DNA from 2 places in the Streptomyces sp. NPDC005805 genome. Region 2 is predicted to be linked to the other one. Evidence: riboswitches for the same ligand, from Rfam matches in the RefSeq annotation. Region 2 holds a riboswitch; the other holds the start of a gene.

Region 1 (8,478 bases), on a different contig from region 2:
GCCGAGTAGTAGAAGGACGCCTTCGCCCTGACCATGACGGAGCTGGCGTTCTCGGCCTCGAACTCGAACCCGAGGCTGTCCGGAGTCATCCGACCGTACCTGGGGGCGGCACCACCCGGCTCGACGGCGTGGGGACCGAGGCTCTCCATGAAGTAGCGCGCGCTGGGAGGTTCGCCGAGGCAGACGTCGCCCTGTGACTCACCTGTCGCGTCGGTGACCACCGCGCTCACGAGGTGCTCGACGAGGGCCGTCTGCTGGGTGACGTTCGGCTTGAACGGTGGTGCGGTCACTGCGTCTCTCCTCCAGCCTCGGCGTAGGTCGCCGACGGGAAGGAGGCGCTGCAGGAAGACCTGAGCAGCAGAATGGCGCCGTCGCTCATGAACGAGCGACGGGGGAGCCGAAGCGGCTCCGAGGTACGTGCCGGTGGCGACGAGCATGCACAACCGGCCCACAGGACAGGGGTGTCCACGGGGTCTCCAGGGTCCGCGAGTCAGAAGCCGCCATGGCACGACGCCATGGCCGGACATCTTCTGCTTCTCCGAACCTGATCAGGATGAGCTCAGGGCAAAGCAAGTTACAAGCCGATAAACCAAGTTGATCGAATCTGTCCGGAACCAACCGAGCCCTTGACTGAATCGATCGGCCACCGAAGGGGCGTGGACCGTCGTACGTGTCGACGGATGCAAGGACGGACTCCGTCCTTGCATCCGCGGGCAACGATCGGCGACCTGCATGACTTGGGCGTGGTCGAACGCCGAGACGTGGCTCGACGATCTCAATTAGGGTTCTACAAAAAGCACATGGGGGGCAATGTGACCATCGATGTAGTCGACGCCGTAGTGCTCGTCCGCAATAACCGGAAGACGCGCAAGCGTTTGCAGAAGGCTGCTCAGGAGCTCGATCAGCAGGTCGCTGAGGACTTCATCGCCTTGGACAATGCACGGCAGATGCTCTACGACGTGGCCGTTCTTCCCTTTCGCGATGTCTACGGGCGTGTGAAGAACGTAGATCACTTCGAACTGGCGGCGATCGAGAGGCCCACCGCGAGCACTAAGAGGAGTGCCGAGCCGCGGCGAACGGGTGGGGTCGCCGTGATGCCGGCCGCTCGCATGGCTGGCGGTGCGGTTCTGGTCCTCGGGCTTTCACTCGCCGTCGGTCCCGCTGTCCAATCGGGGTCCTATCGCGCGGTGCAGGGCCTCGGATCCGCTTCCACGGGCAGGGCGATCAAGTCGCTGCGCGGGGCCGCAGCCCGCAACGCCACAGAAGCGTGGTTTGGTCGCGGGGCTGTTGCGGTCGGCGGTGGAGGGAGAGCGGCCGGCAGGAAGATGCTGGAACAGATCGAGGCCACTTCGAGCAAGGTCACGTACGAACTGGCAGCGGCATGGCGGATCCAAGCGCTCGAAGCCAGTCAGCAGGAGGAGGCGCGAGGACTGGAGCGGCGTGAAGCCGACATGAAGCAGAGACAGGGCGAGGCGCTCGCGCTGCACGAGCACTTCGAGGACATGCAACGCGTCATACGGGGTCTCCAGTCCGAGCTGCTGACGCGGTTGCCGTCCCTTGCCGTCCTGGTCGACAAATCCGAAGATTTCGCCCAATGCGGCTCCCGGCAGCGCGCAGAGGTGACGACGATGGTCGATCTCGACGGTCTCGCGGTGAAGGTCATGAGGTGCCCGATGGCTGATCCAACGGGACGCCCGGCCGAGGAGTCCAAGCTCGTCGTCGCCGAAGTCGAAGCGCGACTCCAGGCGATGCAACCGCACGCGTGAGGTCCGCCACCGGACTGCCGATCTGCTCGGACGCAGCGTGCACTGGTGATCACGAAGCAGCCCAGGGCGTTCAACCGGGTTTCGGAGCAGGGGCATCCCAGGGACTTTTCAGGGACTTTCACGTCTGTCCCAGGGAGGTTTCAGGGACTTTCCGCCGCGTAAGCAGGGAAGGCCCTGACAGCGCTGAAAGGTACGAACGCGCTGGTCAGGGCCTGTTTCCCTAGCACTCGATGATGTTCACCGCGAGCCCGCCCCGCGCCGTCTCCTTGTACTTCACGGACATGTCCGCCCCCGTGTCCTTCATGGTCTTGATGACCTTGTCCAGGGACACCTTGTGGCTGCCGTCGCCCCGCAGGGCCATCCGGGCCGCCGTGACGGCCTTCACCGCGGCCATGCCGTTGCGTTCGATGCAGGGGATCTGGACCAGGCCGCCGACCGGGTCGCAGGTGAGGCCGAGGTTGTGCTCCATGCCGATCTCGGCCGCGTTCTCGACCTGTTCGGGGGAGCCGCCCATGACCTCGGCGAGGGCGCCGGCCGCCATCGAGCAGGCGGAGCCGACCTCGCCCTGGCAGCCGACCTCGGCGCCCGAGATGGAGGCGTTCTCCTTGAAGAGCATGCCGATCGCGCCCGCGGCGAGGAGGAAGCGGACCACGCCCTCCTCGTCGGCGCCCGGCACGAAGTTCATGTAGTAGTGCAGGACCGCCGGGATGATGCCCGCCGCGCCGTTGGTGGGGGCGGTCACGACCCGGCCGCCGGCCGCGTTCTCCTCGTTGACGGCCATCGCGTAGAGGGTGATCCACTCCATCGCGAGGGCCGCCGGGTCGCCCTCGGAGCGCAGCTTGCGGGCCGTGGTGGCGGCGCGGCGGCGGACCTTGAGGCCGCCGGGGAGGATGCCCTCGCGGGACATCCCGCGCGAGACGCACGCCTGCATCACCCGCCAGATGTCGAGCAGGCCCTCGCGGATCTCCTCCTCGCTCCGCCACGCCTTCTCGTTCTCCAGCATCAGGGCGGAGATGGACAGGCCGGTGTCGCGGGTGAGGCGCAGCAGTTCGTCGCCGGTGCGGAAGGGGTGCTTCAGCACGGTGTCGTCCGGGACGATCGGGTTCTCCCCGGCCACCGCGTCCTCGTCGACGACGAAACCGCCGCCGACCGAGTAGTAAGTCTTCTCCAGCAGCAGCGTGCCCTCGGCGTCGTGCGCGGCGATGGTCATGCCGTTGGCGTGGTACGGCAGGGCCTTGCGCCGGTGCAGGACCAGGTCCTTGTCGAAGTCGAAGGCGATCTCGTGCACGCCCAGCAGGTCGATGCGCTTCGCCTCCTTGATCCGCTCCACCCGCGCGTCGGCGCTCTCCACGTCCACCGTGCGCGGGGAGTCGCCCTCCAGGCCGAGCAGGACGGCCTTCGGGGTGCCGTGACCGTGGCCCGTCGCGCCGAGGGAGCCGAAGAGCTGGGCGCGTATCGAGGCGGTGTGGGCGAGCACGCCCTCGTTCTTCAGCCGGCGGGCGAACATCCGGGCGGCGCGCATCGGGCCCACGGTGTGGGAGCTGGACGGGCCGATGCCGATCGAGAACAGGTCGAAGACCGAGATGGCCACGGGGAACTCCTTGTGGGGGTGGTAGACGCCGTTGTCTGCCGGGTGGTGCAGAGGCGGTGCTTGTGCAGGGGCGGTGCTGTGCGGTGCTGTGCGGTGCTGTGCGGTGCTGTGCGGTGCCGAAGCGGTGCGGTACGGCGCGGTACGTGGTGCGGGGCACCGCGCTCACGGCCGGTGTGCGCGGTGCCCCTCGTTGTGTCGCGGTGCCGCACCGGGGTGCGGCGGGTCCGGTGGCCGGACCGGTGCCGCACGGGTGCGGCTCAGGTCCGGTTACAGACCAGGGTAAAGCGGGTGCTTCTCGGCCAGCGCCGTCACACGGGCGCGCAGCGCGGCCGCGTCGTACGACGGCTTCAGGGCCTCGGCGATGATGTCCGCGACCTCGCGGAAGTCCTCGTCCTGGAAACCGCGGGTGGCCAGCGCCGGGGTGCCGATGCGCAGACCCGAGGTGACCATCGGCGGCCGGGGGTCGTTCGGGATCGCGTTCCGGTTGACCGTGATGCCGACCTCGTGGAGCCGGTCCTCGGCCTGCTGGCCGTCCAGCTCCGAGTTGCGCAGGTCCACCAGGACCAGGTGCACATCGGTGCCGCCGGACAGCACGGAGACGCCGTGCTCGCCGACGTCCGCCTGGACCAGGCGCTCGGCCAGGATGCGGGCGCCGTCCAGGGTGCGCTGCTGGCGCTCCTTGAAGTCCTCCGAGGCCGCGACCTTGAAGGAGACCGCCTTGGCCGCGATCACGTGCTCCAGCGGACCGCCCTGCTGGCCGGGGAAGACCGCCGAGTTGATCTTCTTGGCGAGTTCGGCCGTCGACAGGATCACACCGCCGCGGGGGCCGCCCAGGGTCTTGTGGGTGGTCGTGGTCACGACATGGGCGTGCGGCACCGGGTTCGGGTGCAGGCCCGCCGCGACCAGGCCCGCGAAGTGGGCCATGTCGACCATCAGGTACGCGCCGACCTCGTCCGCGATCCGGCGGAAGGCGGCGAAGTCCAGCTGCCGCGGGTACGCGGACCAGCCGGCGACGATCAGCTTCGGCTTGGACTCCTTGGCGAGCCGCTCGACCTCGGCCATGTCGACCTGGCCGGTGGCGTCGTCCACGTGGTACGCGACCACGTTGTAGAGCTTGCCCGAGAAGTTGATCTTCATTCCGTGGGTCAGGTGACCGCCGTGGGCCAGGTTCAGGCCCATGATCGTGTCGCCCGGCTTCAGCAGCGCGAACATGGCGGCCGCGTTGGCCTGCGCGCCCGAGTGGGGCTGCACGTTCGCGTGCTCGGCGCCGAAAAGCTCCTTGATGCGGTCGATCGCGATCTGCTCGACCACGTCGACGTGCTCGCAGCCGCCGTAGTAGCGGCGGCCCGGGTAGCCCTCGGCGTACTTGTTGGTGAGGACGGAGCCCTGCGCCTCCATGACCGCGACCGGAGCGAAGTTCTCCGAGGCGATCATCTCGAGGGTGGACTGCTGACGGTGGAGCTCGGCGTCGACGGCGGCGGCGACGTCCGGGTCCAGCTCGTGGAGAGGGGTGTTCAGAAGCGACATAGGGAAGATCCTCAGTTGCCGGAGAACTCGGTGTACTCGTCCGCGGAGAGCAGGTCCTTCGGCTCCTCGCTGACGCGCACCTTGAAGAGCCACCCGCCCTCGAACGGGGCGGTGTTCACCAGGGACGGGTCGTCCACCACGGCCTGGTTCGCCTCGACGACCTCGCCCGACACGGGGGAGTACAGATCGCTGACCGACTTGGTCGACTCCAGCTCACCGCAGGTCTCGCCCGCGGTCACCGTGTCACCGACCTCCGGGAGCTGCGCGTAGACGACGTCCCCGAGCGCGTTGGCCGCGAACTCGGTGATGCCGACCGTCGACACGCCGTCCTCGGCGGCCGACAGCCACTCGTGCTCCTTGCTGAAGCGAAGCTGCTGGGGGTTGCTCATGACCAGAATTCTCCTGTACGCGGGGGAGTGGTGGTGAACGGGAGGGGAGTGCGGGCGATCACGTCGGGCGCGTACCGGTCCTGTCCGGCACGCGCGGCGGCGGTCACTTCCGGCGCTTGTAGAACGGCAGCGCCACGACCTCGTACGGCTCATGGGTACCGCGGATGTCGACGCCCACGCCCCCGGTGCCCGGTCCGGCGTGCGCGGCGTCCACGTACGCCATGGCGATCGGCTTGCCCAGGGTGGGGCTCGGGGCGCCGGAGGTGACCTCGCCGACCACCTCGCCGCCCGCGACGACGGACATCCCGGCGCGCGGCACCCGGCGGCCCTGGGCGACCAGTCCGACCAGCTTGCGCGGCGGCGCGGCCTCGGCCCGCTCGGCGGCCTTCTCCAGGGCCGCGCGGCCCACGAAGTCGCCCGGCTTCTCGAACTTCACGACCCGGCCGAGACCGGCGTCGAACGGCGTCAGCGCGGTGGTCAGCTCGTGCCCGTACAGCGGCATGCCCGCCTCCAGGCGCAGGGTGTCGCGGCAGGAGAGGCCGCAGGGGATCAGGCCCGCGTCCCGGCCGGCCTCGGTGAGGGCCTGCCACAGCTTCTCGGCGTGCTGCGGGTCGACGAAGAGCTCGAAGCCGTCCTCGCCGGTGTAGCCGGTCCGGGCGATCATCGCCGGGACGCCGGCGACCGTGCCCGGCAGGCCCGCGTAGTACTTCAGGCCGTCCAGGTCGGCGTCGGTGAGGGAGGCCAGGATGCCGGGGGACTCGGGGCCCTGGATCGCGAGGAGCGCGTAGGCGTCCCGGTCGTCGCGGACCACCGCGTCGAAACCGGCGGCGCGCTCGGTCAGGGCGTCCAGCACGATCTGGGCGTTGCCCGCGTTGGCGACGACCATGTACTCGGTCTCGCCGGTGCGGTAGACGATCAGGTCGTCGACGATGCCGCCGTCCTCACGGCAGATCATCGTGTAGCGGGCGCGGCCGGGGCCCACGGTGGAGATGTTGCCGACCAGGGCGAAGTCCAGCAGATCCACGGCCCGGGGGCCCGAGACGGTGATCTCGCCCATGTGGGAGAGGTCGAAGAGGCCGGCCCTGGTACGCACAGCGGTGTGCTCGTCCCGCTCGCTGGCGTAGCGCAGCGGCATGTCCCAGCCGGCGAAGTCGGTCATGGTCGCGCCGAGCGAGCGATGCAGGGCATCGAGCGCGGTGCGGCGAGGCGAAGTGCTCATAGGTGAAGCTCCCAGGGCATGACGGCGAGGACGATCCTCCCCATCTGTCATCGGAACCTGAGAGGTTCGCCGCGACCCCGCGTACGGATGGTCGTCCGTGTCCGGGCGGTCGTGACTTGCACCTTGGGTGGAGCCGCCGACGCGGCCCGCTTTTCAGATCTGCCTCATCGCACGCGGTACGGGGCCTGAGAGATTCAAGGGAGGAACTTGCTCCTTCGGCGCCCGGGCACAGATGGCCGGGACTCTCCCGCGCGGATTCAAGCGGCCGGTATGCAGTTGGCGCGCACATCATTGCACGCATCGGGGAAGAGTGGGGGCGTGCGGTGCGACGGATCCTGCCCGGGATGCCCGGTCGGCGCTCCGGGGGCTTCCCGGGAGCTTCCCGGGGGCGCGGATGCGGCGCACCGTGGCGAAACCGGCGGAATCGCATTACCAGTTCTTTACACTGCGTGAGCAAGCTGTTGGGCAGGGGTGTCACGACCCGGATGAGGGGGAGGGTGATGACGTTGCAGCAGTCCCGTGCATACGCCGCGGCCGCGGGGGTGCCGACGGGCCGCCGGGACCTGACCGTGCCCGGAGCGGCCGGGGTGCGCGCACCCGTCCTGCGCGACCTGCGGGAGCGGTCGGGCCGCGGCCCGCGCGTCCTGGAGTTCGCCGCGGGGGACCTCGTCGTCGTCTCCGGCCTGCCCGGCAGCGGCAAGTCGACGCTCATCGGGCGGACCGCGCCCGGCCGGGCGATCGACTCCCAGGACACCCGCGACCGCTGGGACGCGCGGATGCCCCGGAGCCTGCCGTACGCGGTCTACCGCCCGCTCGTCCGCCTCGCGCACTACGCCGGGCTGCTGCGCGCCCTGCGCTCCGGGGAGAGCGTGGTCGTCCACGACTGCGGCACCCAGGCGTGGGTGCGCCGATGGCTGACCCGGGAGGCCGCCGGACGGGGGCGGGCCCTGCACCTGGTCCTCCTCGACGTGCCGCCCCGCGTCGCCCGCGACGGCCAGCGCGAACGCGGCCGGGGCGTCTCCGGGTACGCCTTCGCCCGGCACCGGCGGGCGGTGGGCCGGCTGATCGCCGACGCGGAGGCCGGGCGGGGGCCCGCGGGCTGCGCCTCGGTGATTCTGCTGGACCGGGCGGCGGCGTCGGCGCTGCGCGCGCTGACCTTCACGGCGGGCGCGCCCGCGCCGGAAGCGCCGGCCGCCCCGGTGACCGCGCCCGCCCCGGTGACCGCGCCCGCCCCGGTGACCGGGCCGGCTCCCGCTCCGACGCCGGCCCAGGCCCCGGTCACGCCTCCGGCCCCGGCGGCCTGAGGCGCGCTCCCGAGCCTGGCCCGGCCCGTCGCCCGCTCGTTCCCGCCCGCTGCCCCCGGGGCGTCCTGTCGCCGGGAACCGGCGACAGGCGTGGGCCGGGCAGGCCCCGGCGTCGGCGCGCCCCCGATAAACTCCGCGCGGACCGTGCCCACTCCGCGCGGAGTGGGCGTCGCGACGACGAAGATGACCCGGACGCGGACGACAAGCCGGACAGCGGACCGCCCGGACGAAGCGGCCCGGACGAAAACGAGTCGGACGCGGACGAAGCGGGCCGGACGAACAACGAGCCGGACGCGGACGAAGCGCCCCGGACGCGGACGAGCAGGACCGAGAGACGAGCAGGACGAGCAGATGGACAACCCGCACCACGGCTGGCCCGGCAACGAGCTGGAGGAGACCCTCGCCGCCTCCCTCGGCAATCCCGCCGCCGGCGCCCGCATAGTCGAGGTCCTCGGCCGCAGCCTCATATGGGTGCCGCTCCCCAACGGCGGCGGCCCCGCCAGCCCCCATCTCGACCTGCCGACCACGGAGATCGACGGCGCCGCGTACGTCCCCGTCTTCAGCTCCGAGCAGCAGTTCCTGGCCATCGTCGGCGCGCACATGCCGTTCACCGTCGCCCCCGCCCGCGACTTCGCCCGCGGCCTGCCCCCGCAGCTCGGCATCGCCGTGAACCCCGGCGGCG
Region 2 (8,478 bases):
CCGCAGGACCTGGAGCCGGCGCTGAACATCCCGGGCGGTGTCGTGCAGACGTTGGAGAAGGAGCAGGCCACGGCTACTGTGGCTCGTTCGGAGAAGATCATTGTCGACGCCTTGCGACCGGCGGAGCGGCCTGACTACGCTCGGTCGTCATCGAGGTGAAGCGGGGGGACATGGGGGCTGCCGGGCCAGGGCAGGAGAGTGCAGGGGGGCGGCGCACGGGATTGGCGGTGCGTGGTGGAAACTGTCAGGTGGTCACGGACGTTGTGAGGGTGTCCGGGTCGGCAGGTGTGTTCGTGGATGGGTCGTCCTGCCCCACGGGCGGGTCTATTTCGGTCAAGGGGAAACGCCCGTGAAGTTGTTTGGGAAGTTGTTCGGCAAGAGCGCGCGCGAGGAGGGCAACGCCCGCCACCGCGCTCCGCGTCACGGTCAGAACGAGGAGCAGGGCGGCGAGCGCCCGCTGTTCCGCGACGAGGTCGCCGGTGGCGACAATTCGGGCGGACCGGGCGCGTCGGCTGTTGACCCTGCCGGTGCCGGCCGCATAGGTTTCGGGGAACCATCAAGTACGGGTGGAGGGTTTGCCCAGGACCCGTATGCGACCAACCCGCACGCGGGCCAGCCGCGGCAGGAGGATCCGTCCATGGCGGGCTTGCCGGTTTGTACGAGGTGCGGCCACCGGAACACCGAGGCCGGCCGGTTCTGCTCCAACTGCGGTGCGCCGCTGCGCGGCGGTGCTCCCGCCGAGCGCGCCTCGGAGACCACCTCGACGATCTCCATCTCCGGCATCGAGGCGTACGACTCCGAGGTGACGGGCCAGACCGCCCTTCCCTCGCTGTCCCCGGAGGCCCAGGCCGCGGTGGACGCGCTGCCGCTCGGCTCCGCTCTCCTCGTGGTGCGCCGCGGCCCCAACTCGGGCAGCCGCTTCCTCCTCGACGGCGAGCTGACCACGGCCGGGCGCCATCCGCAGAGCGACATCTTCCTGGACGACGTGACCGTCTCCCGCCGCCATGTGGAGTTCCGGCGCGGCCAGGACGGCAGCTTCACCGTCTCCGACGTCGGCAGCCTCAACGGCACCTACGTCAACCGTGAGCGGATCGACTCGGTGGTCCTCGCGAACGGCGACGAGGTCCAGATCGGCAAGTACCGGCTGGTGTTCTACGCGAGCCAGCGGGGCGTCTGACCCGCCCCCGGGCGATGCCCGGGGGGACCCCAGGGGAAGGTTCCATGTTGCGCACACCGACGGGCGGTGCCGGTCACGGCACCGCCGGACCGGGCGACCGGCCGATGAGCATCGGAGCGGTGCTGACACGCCTGCGGGACGAGTTCCCGGAGGTGACCATCTCCAAGATCCGGTTCCTGGAGGCCGAGGGGCTCGTCGAGCCCAGCCGGTCGCCGTCCGGGTACCGGAAGTTCAGTCCGCAGGACGTGGAGCGCCTGGCGCTCGTGCTGCGGATGCAGCGGGACCACTACCTTCCCCTGCGGGTCATCCGGGAGCAGCTCGACGCCCTGGAGCGGGGCGAGCAGGTCCAGCTTCCCGCGCAGGGCTCCCCGGGCGACGGCACCGAGGGCGGCTGGGAGCCGGGGGCGGAGGAGCCCACGGTCCGCAGGCTGGGCCGTGCCGAGCTGCTGGCGGCCGCCGAGATCACCGAGGGCGAGCTGGCCGAGTGGGAGGCGTACGGCCTGGTCACGCCCGATGAGCAGGGTTCCTACGACACCGAGGCGATCACCGTCGCCCGGCTGGTCGCGGATCTCGGGCGGTTCGGGCTGGAGCCGCGGCATCTGCGCGCCATGCGGGCCTCCGCCGAACGGGACGCGGGCCTGGTGGAACAGGTCGTCGCCCCCCTGCGCCGGCACCGCAATCCGCAGACCCGGGCCCATGCCGAGGCCACCACCAAGGAGCTGGCGGCGCTGTCCGTGCGGCTGCACGCGGCCCTGGTGAGAAGCGCTCTGGGGACCCGTTCGACCTGACCGGGCCCGGCCCGACTACCCAAACACCTCGCGCACGTCCTAGGGTTGCTGTGTGAACGAGCTCGACGTTGTGGGTGTCCGGGTCGAAATGCCCTCGAACCAGCCGATCGTTCTCCTGCGCGAAGTGGGAGGCGACCGGTACCTCCCCATCTGGATCGGTCCCGGTGAGGCGACCGCGATCGCCTTCGCCCAGCAGGGCATGGCCCCTGCCAGGCCGCTGACGCACGACCTCTTCAAGGACGTCCTGGAGGCCGTGGGCCAGGAGCTCACCGAGGTCCGCATTACGGACCTGCGCGAGGGTGTCTTTTACGCCGAGCTGGTCTTCGCGAGCGGGGTCGAGGTCAGTGCCCGCCCGTCGGACGCCATAGCTCTGGCCCTGCGCACCGGGACGCCGATCTACGGCAGTGACGGTGTGCTGGACGACGCGGGGATCGCGATCCCCGACGAGCAGGAGGACGAGGTGGAGAAGTTCCGCGAGTTCCTCGACCAGATCTCCCCCGAGGACTTCGGCAGCAGCAACCAGTGACCGTCTCCCGCACCGGTCCTACCGGTGCGTCGGCGGGCCCCTCCGGCGGGATGTGATCACCAACCGTGACGGTGACGGCGGGTAACGGTGGGTAACGTCGACAGGCAGTGATGATCGCGTGTCGTGTTCAGCGCATTCGGTTAGCTTTACCCGGCAACAGGGCACGAGAAACCACCCTCAGGGTGATTATCACTCGGCGTGCCGAGTGTGGCGATCGTTGACGCGCCCCTGGTGACTCCCTACCTTCGAGGTGGCAGGTCAAGGACGGAGGTCGGCGTGAGAAGCAGCGGCGACAGTACGGCTGGGGGCGGCCCCGGGATCAGTCCGGTGGAAGGCGGGCCGTATCCGCTGCACAGCGGCACGGCCGCCACGTCGACGGACACCATCGGTTACCGGGGTCCGACCGCGTGCGCGGCGGCGGGCATCACCTACCGGCAGCTCGACTACTGGGCGCGCACGGGGCTGGTCGAGCCCAGCGTGCGGGCCGCCTACGGCTCGGGCACACAGCGGCTCTACAGCTTCCGGGACGTCGTCGTCCTGAAGATCGTCAAGCGGTTCCTGGACACGGGCGTCGCCCTCCAGAACATCCGCGCGGCGGTGCAGCATCTTCAGCAGCGCGGCTTCCGGGACCTGGAGCGCATGACGCTGATGAGCGACGGCGCCACGGTCTACGAGTGCTCCTCGCCCGACGAGGTCGTGGGCCTCCTCCAGGGCGGCCAGGGGGTCTTCGGGATCGCCGTGGGCGTCGTCTGGCAGGACGTGGAGACGGCCCTCTCGCAGCTCCACGGCGAGCGCGTGGACACCGGCGAGACCCTGGTCGGGAACAACCCCTCGGACGAACTGGCCCGGCGCCGGCGCGACCGCGCCGTCTGACACCGCCCCGCCGCCCCCGGCGCGTTCCGCGTGGAGCGCGCCGGGGCGGCGTGCGGCGCCGTTGTCAGTGGTGTGGTGCAGCATCGGTGGTGTGAGGTCCGCGCCGACGATCCTGCATCTGGACATGGATGCCTTCTACGCCGCAGCCGAGCAGGCGGCGAAGCCCTCGTTGCGCGGCAAGGCCGTGGTCGTCGGGGGCCTCGGCCCGCGGGGTGTGGTCGCCACCGCGTCGTACGAGGCGCGGCGCTTCGGGGTGCACTCGGCGATGCCGATGGCCCAGGCCCGGCGCCTCGCGCCGAACGCGGCCTACCTCGTCCCCCGCTTCACCCTGTACCGCGCGGTCAGCGACCGGGTGATGGAACTCCTCGGGCGGCTGTCGCCGCTGGTCGAGCCGCTCAGCCTCGACGAGGCCTTCGTCGACCTGGAGGCCGGGGGCACGCCCGCCACCTCGGCCGCCGCACGCGCGGCGGGCGTCCGGCTGCGCGAGGACATCCGCACGGCCACCGGACTGACCGGCTCGGTCGGGCTGGCCGGGTCCAAGATGCTCGCCAAGATCGCCTCCGAGCAGGCCAAGCCCGACGGGCTGGTGTTGATGGAGCCCGGTACCGAACGGGACCGCCTCGCGCCGATGAGCGTCCGGGTGCTGCCCGGGGTCGGCCCGGCCACCGGGGAGCATCTGCGGCGGGCCGGGATGACGACCGTGGCGCACCTCGCCGAGGCCGGTGAGGACGAGCTCGTGCGGCTGCTCGGCCGGGCGCACGGGACCGCGCTGTACCGGATGGCCCTCGGGCACGACGACCGTCCCGTGGTCGCCGAACGGGACGCCAAGTCGGTCTCCGTGGAGGACACCTTCGACACCGATCTCCACGACCGGGTGCGGGTGCGCACGGAGGTCGACCGGCTCGCCGAGCGGTGCGTCCGGCGGCTGCGGGCGGGCGGCCACTCCGGGCGCACCATCGTGCTCAAGGTCCGCCGCTACGACTTCTCCACCCTGACCCGCTCAGAGACCCTGCGCGGCCCGACCGACGACCCCGCCGTGGTACGGGAGGCGGCCGGGCGGCTGCTGGAGTCGGTGGACACCACGGGCGGGGTGCGGCTGCTCGGCGTCGGGGTCTCGGGTCTCGCCGACTACACCCAGGAGGACCTGTTCGCCCAGGCGGCCACCGCCGCCGCGGCCGGCGATCCCGCCGCACCGGAGCCGGCGGGAGAGGCGGAGGCGGCCGCGGCGGACGCCGAGGAGCCGGGGCCCCGGGCGGAGGCCGCCGCGGAACCGCACCCCGCACGCCGCTGGTCGGCCGGGCAGGACGTCCGGCACGCCGTGTACGGGCCCGGCTGGGTGCAGGGGAGCGGCGTGGGCCGGGTCACCGTCCGCTTCGAACAGCCCGGCTCGCCGCCCGGCAGGGTGCGCACCTTCCGGGTGGACGACGAGGATCTGAGCCCGTCCGAACCGCTGCCGCTGGTGGGCGCGGACGGGCCGGAGCGGTCCGCCGCGGCGGGTCAGTCCTCCTGGCCGGCGACCCGGCCGAACGACCTGTCACCCGAGGCGGGCGCGGGCGGCGGGGCGGCCAGATCCAGACCGTAGTGGTGGTAGAGCTGGAGCTCCTGCTCGGGGGAGAGATGCCGCCCCACCCCGAAGTCCGGGGCGTCCTTGATCAGGGAGCGCTCGAAGGGGACATGGAGCGCGTTGTCCACGATCTCGCTCGGTTCCAGGGGGACGAACGCGTCCCTGCTGAAGAGGCCCGTACGGACGGCGGCCCACTCAGGGACGCCGGTGGCGTCGTCCAGGTACACCTCGTCGACGGTGCCGATCTTGTTGCCGTCGCGGTCGAACGCCTTGCGGCCGATCAGGCTGCGCGGATCGATGTCGGTCTGCACGGTCCCTCCAGTGGTCGCAGCTGCTCTCCTGTCACTACGAAAGGCCACATCCCGGGTGTCGGCCACTCGGGGGACCCGCGGGCGGCGCTGGTACCCTGGCAGCGGCTGTTGACCCCGCGCGGGAGAGTCCACCGGTGAAACCCCGCCGGCGGCGCCGAAGGAGCAAATCCTCCCCGGAATCTCTCAGGCCCCTGTACCGCGCGGACGAGGTCACTCTGGAAAGCAGAGCGGGCGTCGGACGGCATCCGCTCTCACCGACGGTGAAAGCCGGAGCACGTTCCGCGTGCCCCGGTGAAGCTCTCAGGTCGAGATGACAGAGGGGGAGGCCGTCCGGGCATCCGCGTCGTGATGCCCCTCGCAGGTCGTTACGGACCAGGAGGCCTCCCACATGACCGTCAACCGCATCCCGCTGTCGGAGCTCGAGCGCGGTACCCCGTTCGAGCGGCGCCACATCGGGCCCGACGCCGCCGCGCAGGCCAAGATGCTGGCGCAGGTGGGCTTCGGCTCCCTCGACGAGCTGACCGGCGCCGCGGTCCCGGACGTGATCAAGAGCGCCGAGGCGCTGAACCTGCCCGAGGCGCGCACCGAGGCCGAGGTCCTCGCCGAGCTGCGCGACCTCGCCGAGCGCAACCGCGTCCTCGCGCCCATGATCGGCCTCGGCTACTACGGCACCTTCACCCCGCCGGTCATCCTGCGGAACGTCATGGAGAACCCCGCCTGGTACACCGCGTACACGCCGTACCAGCCGGAGATCTCGCAGGGCCGGCTGGAGGCGCTGCTCAACTTCCAGACCGTGGTCGCCGACCTCACCGGGCTGCCGACCTCCGGCGCCTCCCTGCTGGACGAGGGCACCGCCGCCGCCGAGGCCATGGCGCTCGCCCGGCGCGTGGGCAAGGTCAAGAAGGGCGTCTTCCTCGTCGACGCCGACACCCTGCCGCAGACGATCGCGGTGATCGAGACGCGCGCCGAGCCCACCGGGGTCGAGGTCGTCGTCGCCGACCTGTCCGAGGGCATCCCCGCCGAGATCGCCGAGCGCGGTGTCTTCGGCGTGCTCCTCCAGTACCCGGGCGCCTCCGGCGCGGTGCGGGACCTCAAGCCGCTCGTCGACCGGGCCCACGAGCTGGGCGCGATCGTCACCGTCGGCGCCGACCTGCTGGCGCTCACCCTGCTCACCTCGCCCGGCGAGCTGGGCGCGGACATCGCCGTCGGCACCACCCAGCGCTTCGGCGTCCCCATGGGCTTCGGCGGCCCGCACGCCGGCTACATGGCGGTGCGCGACACCTACGCCCGCTCCCTGCCCGGCCGCCTGGTCGGCGTCTCCGTGGACGCGGACGGCAACAAGGCGTACCGCCTCGCGCTCCAGACCCGTGAGCAGCACATCCGCCGCGAGAAGGCCACCAGCAACATCTGCACCGCGCAGGTCCTGCTCGCCGTGATGGCCGGCATGTACGCGGTCTACCACGGCCCGGAGGGCCTGCGGGCCGTCGCCGAGCGCACCCACCGCTACGCGACCCTCCTCGCGGACGGCCTGCGGGCGGGCGGTGTCGAGGTCGTCCACGACAGCTTCTTCGACACGATCACCCTGCGGGTGCCGGGCCGGGCCGACGACGTGGTCGCCGCCGCCCGCGAGAACGGCGTCAACCTGCGCCGGGTCGACGCCGACCAGGTCTCCGCCGCCTGCGACGAGACCACCGGCCGGGCGCAGCTCGCCGCCGTGTGGGCCGCCTTCGGCGTCGAGGCCGACGCGGAGGCACTGGACGCCGCCGGAACGGACGCGCTGCCCGCGTCCCTGCGGCGCACCGACGAGTACCTGACGCACCCGGTCTTCCACCAGTACCGCTCCGAGACCGCGATGCTGCGCTACCTGCGCCGCCTCGCCGACCGGGACTACGCGCTGGACCGGGGCATGATCCCGCTCGGCTCCTGCACCATGAAGCTGAACGCGACCACCGAGATGGAGCCGGTCACCTGGCCCGAGTTCGGCCAGATGCACCCCTTCGCCCCGGTCGAGCAGGCGGGCGGCTACCTCACCCTCATCACCGAGCTGGAGGAGCGTCTCGCCGAGGTCACCGGCTACGACAAGGTCTCCATCCAGCCGAACGCCGGCTCCCAGGGCGAGCTGGCCGGTCTGCTCGCGGTCCGCGCCTACCACCGGGCCAACGGCGACGAGCAGCGCACGGTCTGTCTGATCCCGTCCTCCGCGCACGGCACCAACGCGGCCAGCGCCGTGATGGCCGGGATGAAGGTCGTGGTCGTCAAGACCTCCGACGACGGCGAGATCGACGTCGAGGACCTGCGGGCCAAGATCGGGCAGTACCGCGACGAGCTGTCCGTGCTGATGATCACCTACCCGTCCACGCACGGCGTGTTCGAGGAGCACGTCGCCGACATCTGCGCCCAGGTGCACGACGCCGGCGGCCAGGTCTACGTGGACGGCGCCAACCTCAACGCGCTGGTCGGCCTCGCCAAGCCGGGCCGGTTCGGCGGCGACGTCTCCCACCTGAACCTGCACAAGACCTTCTGCATCCCGCACGGCGGCGGCGGCCCCGGCGTCGGCCCGGTCGGCGTCCGCGCCCACCTGGCGCCGTACCTGCCGAACCACCCGCTCCAGCCGACGGCCGGCCCCGAGACCGGTGTCGGGCCGATCTCGGCCGCGCCGTGGGGTTCCGCGGGCATCCTGCCGATCTCCTGGGCGTACGTCCGCCTGATGGGCGGCGAGGGCCTGAAGCGGGCCACCCAGGTCGCCGTGCTGGCCGCCAACTACGTGGCCAAGCGTCTGGAGCCGCACTACCCGGTGCTCTACACGGGCCCGGGCGGGCTGGTCGCGCACGAGTGCATCATCGACCTGCGCCCGCTGTCGAAGGCGACCGGCGTCAGCGTCGACGACATCGCCAAGCGCCTGATCGACTACGGCTTCCACGCGCCGACGATGTCCTTCCCGGTGGCCGGCACGCTGATGATCGAGCCCACCGAGAGCGAGGACCTGGCGGAGCTGGACCGCTTCTGCGACACGATGATCGCGATCCGCGCCGAGATCGAGAAGGTCGCCACCGGGGTCTGGCCCGCCGACGACAACCCGCTGAGCAACGCCCCGCACACCGCCGCCGCGCTCGGCGGGGAGTGGGAGCACGCGTACGGCCGTGACGAGGCCGTCTTCCCGGCCGGGGTGAGCGCCGCCGACAAGTACTGGCCGCCGGTCCGCCGGATCGACGGCGCGTTCGGCGACCGCAACCTGGTCT

The links. Region 2 has a riboswitch for glycine ahead of gcvP (aminomethyl-transferring glycine dehydrogenase). Riboswitches for the same ligand answer to the same signal wherever they lie in the genome.
Region 1: linked by a shared signal. The riboswitch ahead of gcvT (glycine cleavage system aminomethyltransferase GcvT) and the one ahead of gcvP (aminomethyl-transferring glycine dehydrogenase) in region 2 are both predicted to bind glycine.

The regions. Positions count from the first base shown of each region.
Region 1 is NZ_JBEXXN010000020.1:77,031-85,508, forward strand. It holds gene ABZ457_RS14140 (helicase-related protein) at 1-290, opposite strand, end outside; gene ABZ457_RS14145 (hypothetical protein) at 813-1,766, shown strand; gene ABZ457_RS14150 (L-serine ammonia-lyase) at 1,987-3,357, opposite strand; gene glyA (serine hydroxymethyltransferase) at 3,625-4,884, opposite strand; gene gcvH (glycine cleavage system protein GcvH) at 4,896-5,273, opposite strand; gene gcvT (glycine cleavage system aminomethyltransferase GcvT) at 5,377-6,492, opposite strand; glycine riboswitch at 6,657-6,752, opposite strand; partial or broken gene ABZ457_RS14170 (AAA family ATPase) at 6,993-7,652, shown strand; gene ABZ457_RS14175 (enhanced serine sensitivity protein SseB) at 8,148-8,478, shown strand, end outside.
Region 2 is NZ_JBEXXN010000079.1:5,471-13,948, forward strand. It holds gene ABZ457_RS28760 (DUF881 domain-containing protein) at 1-159, shown strand, start outside; gene ABZ457_RS28765 (FHA domain-containing protein) at 221-1,177, shown strand; gene ABZ457_RS28770 (MerR family transcriptional regulator) at 1,222-1,965, shown strand; gene ABZ457_RS28775 (bifunctional nuclease family protein) at 2,018-2,491, shown strand; gene ABZ457_RS28780 (MerR family transcriptional regulator) at 2,819-3,364, shown strand; gene ABZ457_RS28785 (DNA polymerase IV) at 3,456-4,946, shown strand; gene ABZ457_RS28790 (PRC-barrel domain-containing protein) at 4,862-5,239, opposite strand; glycine riboswitch at 5,349-5,448, shown strand; gene gcvP (aminomethyl-transferring glycine dehydrogenase) at 5,628-8,478, shown strand, end outside.